2 regions of the Diaphorobacter ruginosibacter genome follow, and region 1 is predicted to be linked to the other one. Evidence: riboswitches for the same ligand, from Rfam matches in the RefSeq annotation. Region 1 holds a riboswitch; the other holds the start of a gene.
What was found. A riboswitch is a leader RNA that binds a small molecule or an ion and turns the genes downstream of it on or off. The one in region 1 is predicted to bind cobalamin.

Region 1 (7,664 bases):
GCGCCCATGCGAGCAGGGGAAGGGCGGCAGCGGCGATGGAGATGCCGGCAAACCCGTAGGCGCTGTTGACAGCCACCCCGGCCGGGGCGCCGACCGCGTAGGCGCCATACATCGCGGTGCCCACCCAGGCCATGACCTTGCCCGCGTTCTGCGGGCCCACGAGCCCGATGCCCCAGCTCAGGGCGCCGGTCACGACCAGGCTTTCACCGCAGCCCAGCAGCACGCGCCCGAGCAGCAGGACCCAGATGGAGGTTTCCGGTGACCCGGGAAAAGCCAGCGAAGCCAGATAGGCCACGCCCGAACCGGATGCCACCAGGAAACCGGTGACCACGGCGCGCTTGGAGCCGCGGGTGTCGGCCAGATTGCCGGCCCATGCACGGGACAGCAGGGCAGCGGCGAACTGTGTACCGATGACGATGCCGACCACCAGCGTGCTCATGCCCAGTCCGTCATGCACATGCAGCGGAAGAACCGGCAGTGGCAGGCCGATGGTGAGGAAACCGATGAACACTGCCAGCGTGATGGGCAGCAGCTTGAGAAAGACGTTGACGGCGGGCGGCGGAGGCGCTGCGGCCGTGGTGGTCGTACGAGAACGGGAAGACATGAATCCATCACTCCAAACATGAGCATTTGCTCGATATTTGGAATAATATGAGTCATTGCTCACGTTGAAAACTCGCGTTAGGACGGACCCATGACAGCACTGCCCCAGCCACGACGCATCCCTCGCCAGAGCCGATCCAGGGCCCTGGTCGATGCCATTCTGGAAGCCACGGCTCGCGTTTTGAGCGAGCGCGGCTACGCCGCCACCAACACCAACCTAGTGGCCGAGCGCGCGGGCGTCAGCGTCGGCTCCGTGTACCAGTACTTCCCCAACAAGGACTCGCTGATCACGGCGCTGCACGAGCGGCATGCGGTCGAGATGCATGCCGCGATGGAGACTGTCCTCGCGAGCGCGTCGTCGCTGGACCTGCGGGGCCAGCTGGCCGCCATCGTCCACGCGTGGCTGGCCGCGCACCGGGTCGCGCCCCAGTTGCACCAGGTGCTGGAGAAGGAGTTTCCGTTCTTCGATGCACCATCGGACCAGAGCCAGGCGGACCAGAGCATTCACCACCGCATCCAACGGCTGCTGGAGGAGCATCGGCACGAAGTGACGCAGCAGGACCTGGGGCTGGCGGCCTGGGTTGCGCTGCAGACCATGGAGTCGCTGATCCATGCCGCGGTGATTCCTCCGGGCGCACCGCACCCGATCGAGAAGGTGGAGGAGGCGATCGTGGAGATGCTGGTCCGCTACCTGTGCGGCGGACCGCCAAGGTAGGCGAGGGGCGTCCGGCTTTCTCGCGCCACGGGAGAATTGCACGATAATGCCCGGGCGGGTTGGATCGCGGCATGTTCCGCGCCTGACCCGCGCCGATGCAAAGGTGCCTGAACGACTGCCAGCATGCCCTGCATGCGCATTCAATCGGGTTCAACGGGAAGCAGGTGAGCGACGCCGCATGGCGCCTCGCAAGGCCTGCGCTGCCCCCGCAACGGTAAGCAAGCCAAGGTTCCCGAATGGGCCGCGCGAAGCATGGAAACCATGCCGCGCGGGCTCGTGGTCACTGCGTCGTCAACCTCTGACAAGACGTGGGAAGGCGCGGAACCGGGCCGGTAGCAGACATGCCCGGCGTCTTGCGAGCCCGGATACCGGCCTTTGCTTCGCTTCGGACGCCGCGGGAGAGTGCGTGTCCGGGCGGGCCTGCGCATGCGGTCCGGTTGGCCACCGTCATCCCTGCTCGGCATGACGCCTGTGCCACCGTGATGCTTGTCTTCAAGGCCTTTTCCCGGAACGGCGCGCCTGCGGTGTGTATTGATGACTCATCGTTCGATGACTCCGACGGCTTCGCGGGTGGGCGAGGCGGGATCCGGGAGGCGCACATGAACGCAGGCACGGCGCCCGCGCATGTTCGTCGAGGCGCGCAGGATTCGCTGCGCGCCGCATGCCTCCCGCTTTCTGCCATGCATACGCGCCGGTCGCCGGGGTGCTGGGCGATCGGTCCTCTCGGAACCTTCTCCATCCTGGAGCGCATCGCATGAACACCGCCAAGATCCCCGCAACCATCGTCACCGGCTTTCTCGGCAGCGGCAAGACCACGCTGCTGCGCCACATCCTGGATAACGCCGACGGCCGGCGCATCGCCGTCATCGTCAACGAGTTTGGCGAGCTGGGCATCGACGGGGAAATCCTGCAGGGCTGCGGCATCGGTTGCGACGAGAGCGGGGCGCCGGTGGAGGGCGCGCTCTACGAACTGGCCAACGGCTGCATGTGCTGCACCGTGCAGGAGGAATTCTTCCCCGTGATGAAGCAGCTCGCCGAACGGCGCGGCCAGCTCGACGCCATCCTCATCGAAACCTCGGGCCTGGCCCTGCCCAAGCCCCTGGTGCAGGCATTCCAGTGGCCCGAGATTGCGAGCGTCTTCACGGTGGATGCCGTCGTGACCGTGGTCGATACGCCCGCCGCCGCTGCCGGTCAGTTTGCGGCCCACCCCGAGGCCGTGGACGAGCAGCGCCGCGCGGATCCGAACCTGGATCATGAATCGCCGCTGCACGAGCTCTTCGAGGACCAGTTGAGCGCGGCCGACCTGGTGGTGCTCAACAAGGTGGATGGCGTGGACGAGCAGGCCCTGGCCCGGGTGCAGGCGCTGGTGCGCGAGGAACTGTCGCCACAGGTGAAGATCGTGCATGCGGACCATGGCCGACTGCCGCTCGATGTGCTGCTGGGCCTGGGCAAGGCGGCCGAGGCCACGATCGACCAGCGCACCAGCCACCACGACCACGAGGAAGACCACGACCATGACGAGTTCGACTCCTTCGTGGTCGACCTGCCTCCCGTGGACCGCGATCGCCTGCTGGCGGCCGTCAACCGCCTGGTGGGCGAGCACAACATCCTGCGCGTGAAGGGCTTTGCCGACATTCCGGGCAAGCCGATGCGGTGGTTGCTGCAGGGCGTGGGCCGCCGGCTCGACTCGCACTTCGACCGCGCGTGGCGCACCGGTGAAGAGCGCCGCACCAGCCTCGTGTTCATCGGCCAGGACCTGGACGAGAAGGCGCTGCGCGCGGGCCTTGCCGGCGTCGAGGCCTGAGTCGGCCTTCCAGACAAGCAGGAACAGTCCATGCATTTGCTCAGTACCCGCCCGGGAGGATTCGTAGAGGACGAAAGCGTTGTCACGCGATTGGACCAGACGCCGGCGGACATCGTGATCCTCAGCTCCGCGGACACCACGCTGGCCTTGCTCGCACAGGCCTGTGCCCGCATGGCGCAGGAGTCACCGGAGTTTCCCCAGGTGCGCCTGGCCAACCTGCTGCACCTGCGGCAGAGCGCATCCCTCGATCTCTATGTGGACGAGGTGCTGCGCCATGCGCGCGTGGTGGTGGTGGATCACCTCGGTTCGGAATCCGCGTGGCCCTATGGCGTGCAGCAGATCGCGGCGCTTGCGCGCGAGCGCGGCCAGCATCTGGCGATGTTCTCGGGCGACCTGCAGGAAGACCTGCGGCTGCTGGAGCACAGCACCCTGCCGCTGCCCATCTGCCGCCTGCTGTGGCAGTATCTGCGTTCGGGCGGTGCCGCGAATGCCCGGGCCTTCGTCCAGGCCGCGGCCTTCCATGGCCTGCAGTTCGGCGCGGAGCCCGCACCGCCGCGCGGCCTGCCGCAGGTGGCCGTGCATGTTCCGCAAGGACTTGTCTCTCGCCAGGCACCCGGCAACGAGCCAGGCAACACGCCAGGCAACACCACGGGCCATTCGGTTGTCGGCATCGATGACCTCGAAGCTGTATGGCAACCCGGGGCCCCCGTGGTGGCACTGGTGTTCTATCGCGCCCACCTGCTGTCCGGCAACACGGCGGCGTTCGACGCCATGGCGCTGGCGCTGAGCGAGCGCGGAATGAATCCGTTGCCCGTGGCGCTGGATTCGCTCAAGGACGCGCTGTGCCTCTCCACATTCCAGGGCCTGTGCGAGACGCATGGCGTGCAGTTGGTGCTCAACACCACCGCGTTCTCGGCACTTGGCGAGGGGCAGTCGCTCGCGGGCGATGCTCCCGTGCTGCAGGTGATCGCCAGCGGCGGCAATCGTGAAGACTGGCTGGAGGACAGCCAGGGCCTGCGCCCGCGCGACATCGCCATGCAGATCGTGCTGCCAGAGATCGACGGCCGCATCATCACGCGGGCGGTGAGCTTCAAGGGCCTGTCGCACCGCTGCCCCTACACGCAGACCGACGTGGTGGCCTACCAGCCGGAGCCCGACCGCGTGGACTTCGTGGCCGAGCTCGCAGCGCGCTGGTGTGCGCTGCGCACCAAGCCTGCCTCCGAGAAGCGGCTGGCATTGGTGCTTGCCAACTACCCGGGCAGCGAGGGACGGATCGGCAGCGGCGTGGGGCTGGACACGCCAGAGTCCGTCATTCACATTCTCCGTGCGCTGAAATCCGAGGGCTATGGGGTGAGCGACGATGCGCCCGCCAGCGGCGATGCGCTCATGAAAACCCTGACCCAAGGCATCGCCAACGATCCCGCGCAGTGGCCGCTGCGCGCGGCATGGCAAAGCTACCCGCTCGCCGACTACCTCGCGCGGCTCGCGGAGCTGGCGCCGGGCATGGCCGATGCCATCAACGCGCGCTGGGGACCGCCCGAATCTGATCCCGCATTGCGTCAGCAGCGCTTCATGATTGCCGGGCTGCGGCTGGGCACGGTGTTCGTGGGCATCCAGCCAGCGCGAGCGCTGGCGGACGCCGGAAGGGGCATGGGCGCGCAGGACTACGCGAGCTACCACGACGCAGAGCTGGTGCCGCCCCACAGCTATCTCGCGTTCTATTTCTGGCTGCGCGATGTGTGGGGTGTCGATGCACTGGTGCATGTGGGCAAGCACGGCAACCTGGAGTGGCTGCCGGGCAAGAGCCTCGCGCTGTCCGCGCAATGCTGGCCCGATGCGATCCTCGGGCCGCTGCCGCACCTCTATCCCTTCATCGTCAACGATCCCGGCGAAGGCGCGCAGGCCAAGCGCCGCAGCCAGGCCGTGATCATCGACCATCTCATGCCGCCGCTCACGCGCGCGGAAAACCACGGGCCGCTGCAGGATCTGGAGCGGCTCGTCGATGAATACTACGACGCGCTGCTGGTCGATCTGCGCCGGGCGGAGCTGCTGCGCAGGCAGATCCTCGCTCTGGTGCGCCAGCAGCACCTGCTGGAGGACATGGCCGAGGGCAGCTCCGCAGGGGCCGGCGATGCCGGGGACGCGGACGACGCGCTGCTCGAGCGCATCGATGCCTACCTCTGTGAACTCAAGGAAACCCAGATCCGCGACGGCCTGCATGTGTTCGGCATGTCGCCCCGGGGCGTGCAGCGGCGCGATACCCTGCTGGCACTCGCGCGTTATCCCTCCGCGCAGGGCCGGAGCCTGCTGCAGGCGCTGGCCGATGACCTGCTGGCGGATGCGCCGGCCGATGGAGACGCCACTGGTGCCAGTGCTTTCGACCCCTTGCGCATGGAGCCCGCGCGTGCATGGCAGGGCCCCAGGCCTCAGGTGCTGCAGGACGTCAGCGGCGATGCCTGGCGGCACGAGGGCGACACGCGCGAGCGGCTGGAACTGCTTGCCGCGCGTGTGATCGAGGAGGCCGGCAAGGCGGGGGAGCACCCGTTCGGTCAATGGCCGCGAACGCGGGCTGCACTGGAGCATGTCCGGACACAGCTCGCGCCCGCGCTCGATCGCTGCGGCGATGAGGAAATCCGGCAGCTGCTGCGCGGACTGGAGGGCCGGTTCGTGCCGCCGGGGCCGAGCGGATCACCTTCTCGCGGGCGCCCCGATGTGCTGCCGACGGGCCGCAACTTCTATACGCTCGACACACGGGCCATTCCGACCCAGGCCGCCTGGGAGCTTGGCGAACAGGCAGCCCGGCGCGTGATCGAGCGCTATCTGCAGGAGCATGGCGACTATCCGCGCACGCTGGGCCTGTCGGTCTGGGGAACGGCCACCATGCGAACGGGGGGCGACGATGTGGCCCAGGCCTTCGCACTCATCGGCGTGCGGCCCCGCTGGGCGCCTGGAAGCCACCGGGTGGTGGACTTCGAGGTGATTCCCTGCGTGGGCCTGCACCGTCCGCGCGTGGACGTGACGCTGCGCATCTCGGGCTTCTTCCGCGATGCCTTTCCCGGCGTGGTGCAGATGTTCGACGCGGCCGTGCAGGCCGTGGCCGCGCTCGATGGCGAAGACAAACAGGACAATCCGATCCGGGCACGCATCCTGCGCGAGGCAGCGCAGCTCGGGGAGGCCGGCATGGACGACGCCATGGCGCTGCGGCAGGCAAGCTGGCGCGTGTTCGGCGCGCCGCCGGGGCACTACGGATCGGGGCTGCAGGGGCTGTTCCAGACCGGTGGCTGGCAGAGTGACGCGGACCTTGCGAATGCCTACGTGCAGTGGAGCGCCTATGCCTATGGCCAGGACGCGGAAGGGGTCCCGGCGCTGGGAGCGCTGGAGCAGCGCCTGGGCGACATGGACATCGCGCTGCAGAACCAGGACAGCCGCGAGCACGACCTGCTCGATTCGAGCGACTACTTCCAGTTCCAGGGGGGCATGGCGGCGGCCGTCCGGCATCTCTCCGGCAGCCAGCCCGTGCTGTATCACGGGGACCATGCCAATCCGCAGAACGCCCGCGTGCGCACGCTGCGCGAGGAAATCGCGCGCGTGGTGCGATCACGCGTGACCAACCCCAAGTGGATGGAAGGGGCGAGGCGCCACGGCTACAAGGGTGCGTTCGAGATGGCCGCCACGGTGGACTACCTTTTCGGCTTCGATGCCACCACCCACCAGGTGGGCGATCATCACTACGCCATGGTGACGGATGCCTACCTGCTCGATGAACAGAACCGCGAGTTTCTCGACCGCTACAACCCGCAGGCGCGCCGCGACATGACCGAGCGCCTGCTCGAGGCCATGCAGCGCGGCCTCTGGGAGCAGCCCGGCGACTATCGCCAACGCCTCGAAGACCTGATGCTCGCACAGGAGCAGCAGCTCGAAGGCGGCACGATCCGATGACGAATGCCATGACATCTTCCAAGACCGTATCGGCGCAGGCCGCGTTGCCCGTGCTGTTCCCCTTTGCAGCGATCACCGGCCAGCCCGCGCTGTGCCAGGCGCTGATCATCGCCGCGCTGGACCCGCGGATCGGCGGCGTGCTCATCGAAGGGCCGCGCGGCACCGCCAAGTCCACGGCCGCCCGTGCGTTGGCCGAACTGATCGACGGTGCGCCCTTTGTCACCCTGCCGCTCGGAGCCACGCTCGAGCATGTCGCGGGAACGCTGAGCCTCGAGCATGCGCTTGCGGGCCATGCCCTCGAATTCGCGCCAGGCCTGCTGGCGCGTGCGGATGGCGGCGTGCTCTACGTGGACGAGATCAACCTGCTGGCCGACTCGCTGGTCGATGTGGTCCTCGACGCAGCGGCCAGCGGTACCAACGTGGTGGAGCGCGATGGCATATCGCACAGCCATGCTGCGCGCTTCGTGCTGGTCGGCACCATGAACCCGGAGGAGGGGGCGCTGCGTCCCCAGCTGCTGGACAGGCTGGGCCTGTGCGTGCGGCTCCAGAACGTGAACGATGCCGAAGAGCGGCTTGCGATCGTGCGCTCGCGTCTGGCGTTCG
Region 2 (7,664 bases), 750 kb from region 1:
GCTGACATCGTCCACGATATGGCTGGCCGCGGCCTGCCAGCTCAGGTTGCGGGCCTGGAGGTGCTCGCCGCTCATGCGATCAGCCTCTCGCGCGCGCTCTTGCGGCACAGCATCCATACAAAGAAGGGCCCGCCCAGCAAGGAGGTGATGACGCCCACCGGCACCTCCGCGGGGGCGAAGGTGATGCGCGAAAACACATCCACCCAGACCAGGAAGATCGCGCCCGCCAGGGCGGAAACGGGCAGCACGCTGCGATGCTCCGCACCCACCAGCATGCGGGTGACATGCGGCACGATCAGGCCCACGAACCCGATCGGGCCGGCGAGCGAGACCAATACGCCCGTGACCAGCGAGACCAGCACGAACAGCCAGCGCCGGGTACGCGTGGTATCCACCCCCAGGGTGGCGGCGCTTTCCTCGCCCGAGAGCAAGGCGTTCAGCGAACGCGCCTGCGTCAGCAGCAAGGCGGCCCCGATGACCAGCAGCACCGCGGGCAGGCCCAGTTCGTCCCAGCGCGTTCCGGCGAGGCTTCCCAGGGTCCATGTCAGAACGGAGTTGGCCAGCTCGCGCTGGTCGGTGGTGAGCACGATGAGGCTGGTGACGCCGCTCAAGGCATACGCGATGGCCACTCCGCCCAGAACCAGGCGGATGGAGATCAGCCTGCCATGGGCATGGGCCAGGAAATACACGGCAATGCAGGCGGCGAGCGCGCCCCCGAAGGCGCCCAGCGGCAAGGCCAGGTCGCCCGCAAACGCCAGTGCGCCAAAGGCAATCACGCTGACCGCGCCCACGGACGCACCGGATGACACGCCCAGCAGGTAAGGGTCGGCCAGGGGGTTGCGCACCATGGCCTGCATGGCGACACCCACCAGTGCCAAACCCGCACCGACAAGTGCCGCGAGCAGTACGCGCGGCATGCGTACACGCCAGACGATCTGGAACTGGGCCGATGTCCAGTCGCCGGGCTGCATCTCCATGCCCAGCCGCACCCCGATCTCGTGGGCCGTGATCAGCCAGGCCTGTTGCGGTGAGATGCGCACGGGGCCGAGCGTGATGGCCAGCGTGAGCGAGACCAGCAGCAGGCTCAGCAGCACTGCCAGGTACATTGCCAGCCGCTGGCGTTGCCGGGCAAAACCCAGTGCCGATTCCGGGCTCATGGCTGCGTGACCTGTTGCGGGTGCAAGGCATGCGCCAGCCGGCGCACGGCATCCACATTGCGCGGGCCGGGCGTTGCCTCGGAGAAATCCATCAGCACAAAGTTCTGCTCCCTTATGGCCTTGACCTGTGATAGCTCGGGTTTGCCGAGCAGGAACTGGCGCTTGCCGTCCGGCGTGGGGCGGTCGTTATCGACGATGACAATCCAGTCGGGATTGCGCGCAATCACGTCCTCCCAGTTGCCGCTCATCCAGCTGCTGTTCAGGTCATCGAAGATGTTGCTGCCGCCGGCCGCTTCGATCATTGCCTGCGGCATGGCGTAGCGTCCCGTGGTGACAGGGATGTCGGTGCCGCTGTCGAACACAAACACCCTGGGCTTTTCCTTCAGGCCTCCGAGCGCATCGGTGATCCGCTGAAGCTCGGCGCGCTGTGCGTTGACGAGGGCTGTTGCGCGTTCCTCGATATCGAAGATGCGGCCCAGGTTGAGCAGGTCGTTGAAGGTGTCTTCCAGCGAAACGCGTTCGCGCGCCACCTGGCGAATGCAGGATTCGCTGAGCACGTAGCTGTCGATGCCCAGTTCTCGCAGGCTGCCCGGGGTGATCTGCCCCTGGCGAAAGCCGTAGGCCCAGCCACTGAAGACGAAATCCGGCTGCGCATTGATCAACGTTTCCAGATTCATGCCCTGGTTGGACAGGTCGGGCACCGATGCCAGCAAGGGCTGCATCGCCTGTGGCAGGCGCTTGACATCGCGCAGGCCACCATAGCCGACAAGACGCTCCTGCAGGCCCAGTGCCAGAAACATCTCGGTGATGTTGATGCCGTGGGTGACGGCACGCTGCGGCACCCGGGCATAGGTGACAGGGTGGCCGCAGACCTCGATGGTGACGGGCGCACGCACCGACCTGCCGGGTGCGGCGGGGGCGGCAGGGGCGCCAGTGGAGGAGGAATGCTCGGAGCAGGCGGCAAGCCCCAGAACCGCCATGAGTGCGACCGCATGGCGTTTCAGGAAGGGCAGGGGCAGGAGGCCGACGGGCATGTATCGACTGGGGTTCATGGTGCTCTGGTGATGAGTTCAGGCCAATGCATGCGTCGGACGCCGTTGTTCCGTGGATTCGGGGTGCGGGATCAGAACGCCAGCTCCGCCGTCAGATCCACGCGGCGGCCTTCGCCTGGATAGGCTTGCGATGCCTTGGCGTTGGAGACAGCCGAGTAGGTGTAGACCTTGTCGGTCAGGTTGCGTACCGTCAGGCGGTAGGTGCTGCGAGGCCCGGGGCGCCAGCTCAGGGCAGCATCCCATACGGTATAGCCTGGGCTGGTTGCGGTGTTGGCGTTGTCGGCAAAGCGCTGGCCCACGGCGCGCGCGCCCAGCGAGGCCTGCCAGCGGCCCAGGTCGCTGTGGGTGGTGTAGTGCGCCCACAGGTTGGCGGTGTTCCGTGCCACATTCGGCGGGCGCTTGCCGGAGCGATCGGCTCCGCCTGCCTCTATCAGTTCGTCATATTTGGCGTCGACCAGGGCATAGTTGCCTTCCAGGCGCCAGTGGGGTGACAGGCGCGTCACCGCGCTCAGCTCCAGGCCCTGGGAGTGCTGCTTGCCGCCTTGCACCGATACCTGGCTGTTGTTCGGGTCGCGGGTGATGATGTCCTTTTTCTCGATACGGTACAGGGCAGCCGTCCATTCGCCGCGGCCCTCGCCGAACTGCTGCTTGATGCCGACCTCGGCCTGGCGTGCCGTGGTGAGCTTGAAGTCGCGGTTGGCCAGATTCAGCGTCAGGACGTTGGTGACCGGGTCGTGGCCTTGCGAGACCTGTCCGTACAGGCTGGTCTGTGCGCTGAGCTTGTGGGTCAGGCCGAGGCGCCAGGCGGTGCCGCCAAGGGTCTTGTCGAATGAACCGCTGCCGATCAGGTCGTTGCGGCTGAAGTCCGTCAGGTCGCGGCGCAACCCCGCCAGCAGCAGCCAGCGGTCGCTGAGCGTCCAGGCGTCTTCGGCATAGAAGTCGTGCGTGGTGGCTTCGGTCGTAAAGCGGGGCACCATGGCGCTTGGGCTGTCCCAGGGCACGATGCCTGTGTCGCCAATGGGGCGCGTGACCGTGCGGCTGTCCGAGTTTCCTGCGTAGCGGAACCGCGCGCGGTTGGCCTCCCAGCCCACCGCCAGCTGATGGGCTCCGGCCTTGATCCTGGATTCCAGGCGGTTGCCGGTCTGCTCCAGATCGTGGGAGAGCTCCAGGTAGTCCCCACGGCTGATGGTCTGTGCCGCAGGGTCGTAGCGGTAGGCCTCGATGTTGCGCCAATAGCGGTCCGCCTTGAAATGATAGAGCTCGTTGCTCAGGCTCAACCAGTCGTTGACCTCGTACAGCATGCGGCCGCGCACGCGCCGGTCCTTGATGCGGATATCGCTGTCGTCGGTGTTGAAGTTGCGCCCCAGCAGTTCGGGAACGATGCGTCCGTTGACTGTGGGCGTGCCAAAGTAGCGCGCGGGCTTCTCGTCGCTCACGTCGGCCAGCAACTCCAGGCGCAGTGCCGACGTGGGCTGCCAGCGCAGCGTGCTCATCAGCTTGCCGCCACTGGCCCGGGCCATGTCATGCTCGCCATCGGTGCGGTGGCCATAGGCATCCAAGCGGTAGGTCAGGGTGTCGCTCAATGCGCCACCCATGCCCAGTCCCAGCTTGGCCGTGCCGTGGGAGCCCGTGCCGAGCAGCACCTCGCGCACTGTCTCGCGCGTGGGCTGCTTGCGCACGACATTGGCGGTGGCGCCCGTGGTACCGGTTCCATAGACGATGGAGGCCGGTCCGCGCAGCACTTCCACGCGTTCATAGCCCCAGCTGTTGGCCGGATACGGCGTGGTGGTGGAGGCCACGCCCAGGCGTATTCCATCCTCGGCAATCCCCACGGAGTTGGTGCCCGTGAAGCCTCGTGTGCTGAAAGACAGGCTGTTGTAGCTGGTGGCGGACAGCGGCGTCATGCCGACCGTGCGGCCAATGATGTCGGCCATGCGGCTGTCCCCGCGTTCCTGCCAGGTCTGTTCATCCACGGAATCCAGGCTTGCCGGCAGATCGAGCGTGGCAAGGCCGGTGCGGCTGCCTGAAACGGTGGCCTTCGACAGGCCCGGGCGGTCTTCGGCGGAGTCCGTCACATGGACGGTCGGCAATTGTGCCGGGGCTTCGGCACGCGACGGGCTCGCCTGCGTGGGTTCGGGGGTGGGCTCTGCGGCCATGGCCAGAGCGGCGGGTGCCAGGCCGATCAGTACGGCGGGCAAGGTGAAATGGTTCATCATCGTCAGTGGTGCTGGCCGCCTGCCTGCTGGTGACGAGATCATGCCGGGACATCGGGCCGACCGTTGGCCGGGACTGTCACTGGCTTGTTGCCGTCACGCTGCTCCCCGCAGACGGTCGTTGCAGATGCTGGCGGGAGAGGATGGAACTCTGCCGCACAGCGCTCAACAGGCCGGTATCCGGGCTGACAGATGGCTTGGAGAAGCCTGCCGCTCGCCTTCCCAGTGCTGCCGCACACCTCGTGAGAGGCCACGTAGAGCACCAGTGGCTGGCTCCTGCACTGCAAGAGCCTTGAGTCGGTTTGATCTGCTTACCGTTGCGGGGGCAGCCAGGGCTTTGCACCCTGTTCCCGTTTAACCCGGACTTCAATCCGGGCACCTGTTGCATGAAATTGAAGGCGGCCTGTCAACGAGCGTGCCGACAATCCACCGTCAATTCGCTACAAAGTATATCGTAGCGATCGCTTGGGCCCGGCCAGCACGGCAGGAGCCGGCCTCCGGTTCTAGTAAAGCTCCTGCCGCACAACGTGCGCGTAGTGCTCATCCGCCTGCGTGACCTGCTCGGGAGCCAGCGAGTCGCCCCGCAGGCGGGCGATGCCTGCCATGACCTGTCCCACTGTCGGAAGCTGGTGGCGGTCCGGATGGCCTTCGCTGTTCCACAGCCCCGCGCGGTGAATGGCGCGGCCGCAGTGGTACAGCACTTCATCGATGCGGACCACGGTGGCGGTCTTGGGCACCTTGGTGCCTTCGTGCAGTTCGTTCAGCAGATCCCTGTCGGTGGAGATCCGGCCGCGACCATTGATGCGCATGAACACGTCGAGACCCGGGAAAAGAAACAGCATCGCCAGGCGGTCGTCCTGCTGCAGGTTGCGCAGCGATGCGATGCGGTTGTTGCCGGGCCAGTCCGCGAAGGCGATGGTCTGCTCGTCCAGGACATGCACAAAGCCGGCAGGGCCGCCACGAGGGGAGGCATCCAGGCCGCTGGCATCCCCGGTAGCAAGACAGAAGAAGGTCGCCTGGGCGAGATAGGCCTTGTGGAAGTCTGCGAGGCGTGGGAGCACACCCTGCTGAATCCGCAGTGTCGGTGGCGCGTACAGGGCGTCCAGGTCGACGAGGTTCGGGTCGGGTATCGGGCGCGTCGCCGGGTGCGAGGAGTTGTTCGAGTTGTTGGAGTCGTTGGAAGAGGGCATGGAAAAATCTTGTCGGAGGTCAGTACGCCCCGAGCGTAAGCCTCGCGGATCTGGCGGATGTAGAATTTTTCAGCCAATGAATATCTCAAATCCGCCATGCCCGACCTGATGCACGTACTGGGGGCCTACATGGATTCCGCCGACGGCCCCAGCGTCATGGCGGCCACTCGCGTGCTGGAACAGGAGCTGTCTTCCGAGACGCACCGGCATGCGCGCGGCCAGCTGTTCGGCTCGATCAAGGGCTTGATCTCCGTTCATCTGGATGAAGGTGTCTGGATCGTTCCGGCCATCCATGCCGTCTGGATTCCGCCGCACCACGCGCATTCGGGGCGATCGTATGGCCCGTACCATGGCTGGAGCGCCTATATCGCCGAGGCCGCCTGTGCCAGCCTGCCCAAGCAGCCGTGCACCATCCGCGTGTCGGGGCTGCTGCGCGAAGCCGTGCTGCGGCTGGCGAGCCTGACGCCGGAGGCCGCCGTGTCACCCAGCGAGGCGCAACTGCACATCTGTGCCGTGGTCCTCGATGAAATACGTGGCCTGCCTGTGGAGGAGTTCGGCTTGCCGTTTCCCCGGGACGCCCGTCTCCAGCGCATTGCCCGGGCGCTGATGGCCAACCCGGCCGACCCACGCGACATGGAGGACTGGGCTGATTTTGGCGCGATCAGTTCGCGTACCCTGAGCCGCAGGTTCGTCACCGAGACTGGCTTCAATTTCACCAGCTGGCGCCAGCGCGTGCGCCTGCTGCGCTCGCTGGAGATGCTGGCCGAGGGCATGAGCGTCACCGCCATTGCGCTGGATCTGGGCTATGCCAGCGTCAGCGCCTACATCGGCCTGTTTCGCCGTACTTTCGGACAGACGCCCGCCAGCTATCGGTTGCGTGCGCGCGCGCTGTAGTCCTCCGCGGACGGCTGTGTCCTAGCGCAGCGACCGCAGCAGCGCCCCCATCCCGCCGCCGGATTCGGGCAGCAGAATCAGCATGCCGAGGAGCACCAGATTGCCGATCACCGTGACCCAGTAGACCACGCGAAATTCTCGCTTGGATGACTTGTGCCGCAGCGTTTGCTGCGCGAACCAGGCCGAAGGCCAGCCGCCGGCCAGCGAAAGCAGGTGCAGGGTGCGCTCGCTGATGCGCCAGCGACCCGTTTCGGCCGCCTTCTTGTCGTGACGGTACACCAGAAAGGTGATGAGATTGAGGAGCGGCACGCCCACGGCGAGGAGGGGGCCATGTCGCCCTGCCACAGGCCGAAGACCATCAGCACCACCCAGGCCGCCAGCAGGATTTTGAAGAGGCCGCTGCCGGCGGCCGGGGCTGCCGATACGTCCCTATGGCGGCGGATCGTTCCCTGTTTGCGCATGAGGATGTTTTCTGGAGGATGACTGACTAACTGGCGGCCGGACCGACAGGTTGGACACTGAGCGGCAGGCAGGCAGAAAGGCCTGCCGCATGCGCCGCCCGAGTATAGGTGCGAAGAACGGGAACAAGGCAGCGTCACGGCAGGATCGGTCCAGGCTCAATCGGAACCTCAGCGGCCGAGCTCCTTGGCGCTTTGACCGGCGATGCCCCAGTTCTCTTTGGGGACGTCGTGGATCCAGACCCGCACATTGGCGGCGGGAGCGCCCACGGCATCCACCAGCGCCTGGGTGACCTTTTCGATCACGGCCTTCTTCTGTTCTTCGGTGCGGCCTTCGATCATGTAGATTTGGGCGAATGGCATGCGGGTGATCCTTGAGTTGAAACGGAGGAGGCCGCGCCCGGCTTGCATGCCGGGGCGGTAGATGGGTACGCCACGGTTGCGCGTGGCGGTGCGTCAGGTGAAGCGCAGCGACACGCTGCCCATGCCCTGCACGCGCAGGCAGACGTTGTCGCCGGCCGCGACGGCCACGGCTTCGGTCACGCCGCCCGACAGGATCAGGCTGCCGGCGGGCAGTTCCTGGCCGCTCTTGCCGAGATGGTTGGCGAGCATCGCAATCGCCGCCGCAGGGTGGCCGAGCACGGCAGCACCCGCGCCCATGGCGACCGGCTCGCCGTTCTTCTCCAGGACGATGCCGACC

Region 2: another riboswitch for cobalamin. It lies ahead of H9K76_RS11675 (TonB-dependent receptor); the one in region 1 lies ahead of cobW (cobalamin biosynthesis protein CobW).

The regions. Positions count from the first base shown of each region.
Region 1 covers NZ_CP060714.1:1,841,152-1,848,815, forward strand. The annotation lists gene H9K76_RS08455 (arabinose transporter) at 1-604, opposite strand, end outside; gene H9K76_RS08460 (TetR/AcrR family transcriptional regulator) at 695-1,318, shown strand; cobalamin riboswitch at 1,412-1,701, shown strand; gene cobW (cobalamin biosynthesis protein CobW) at 2,073-3,122, shown strand; gene cobN (cobaltochelatase subunit CobN) at 3,153-7,061, shown strand; gene H9K76_RS08475 (magnesium chelatase ATPase subunit I) at 7,070-7,664, shown strand, end outside.
Region 2 covers NZ_CP060714.1:2,592,717-2,600,380, reverse strand. The annotation lists gene H9K76_RS11690 (ABC transporter ATP-binding protein) at 1-75, opposite strand, end outside; gene H9K76_RS11685 (FecCD family ABC transporter permease) at 72-1,157, opposite strand; gene H9K76_RS11680 (ABC transporter substrate-binding protein) at 1,154-2,209, opposite strand; gene H9K76_RS11675 (TonB-dependent receptor) at 2,281-4,425, opposite strand; cobalamin riboswitch at 4,577-4,820, opposite strand; gene H9K76_RS11670 (pyridoxamine 5'-phosphate oxidase family protein) at 4,926-5,612, opposite strand; gene H9K76_RS11665 (AraC family transcriptional regulator) at 5,709-6,506, shown strand; gene H9K76_RS11660 (DUF1294 domain-containing protein) at 6,528-6,821, opposite strand; gene H9K76_RS11655 (2-hydroxymuconate tautomerase) at 7,136-7,327, opposite strand; gene dmpH (2-oxo-3-hexenedioate decarboxylase) at 7,421-7,664, opposite strand, start outside.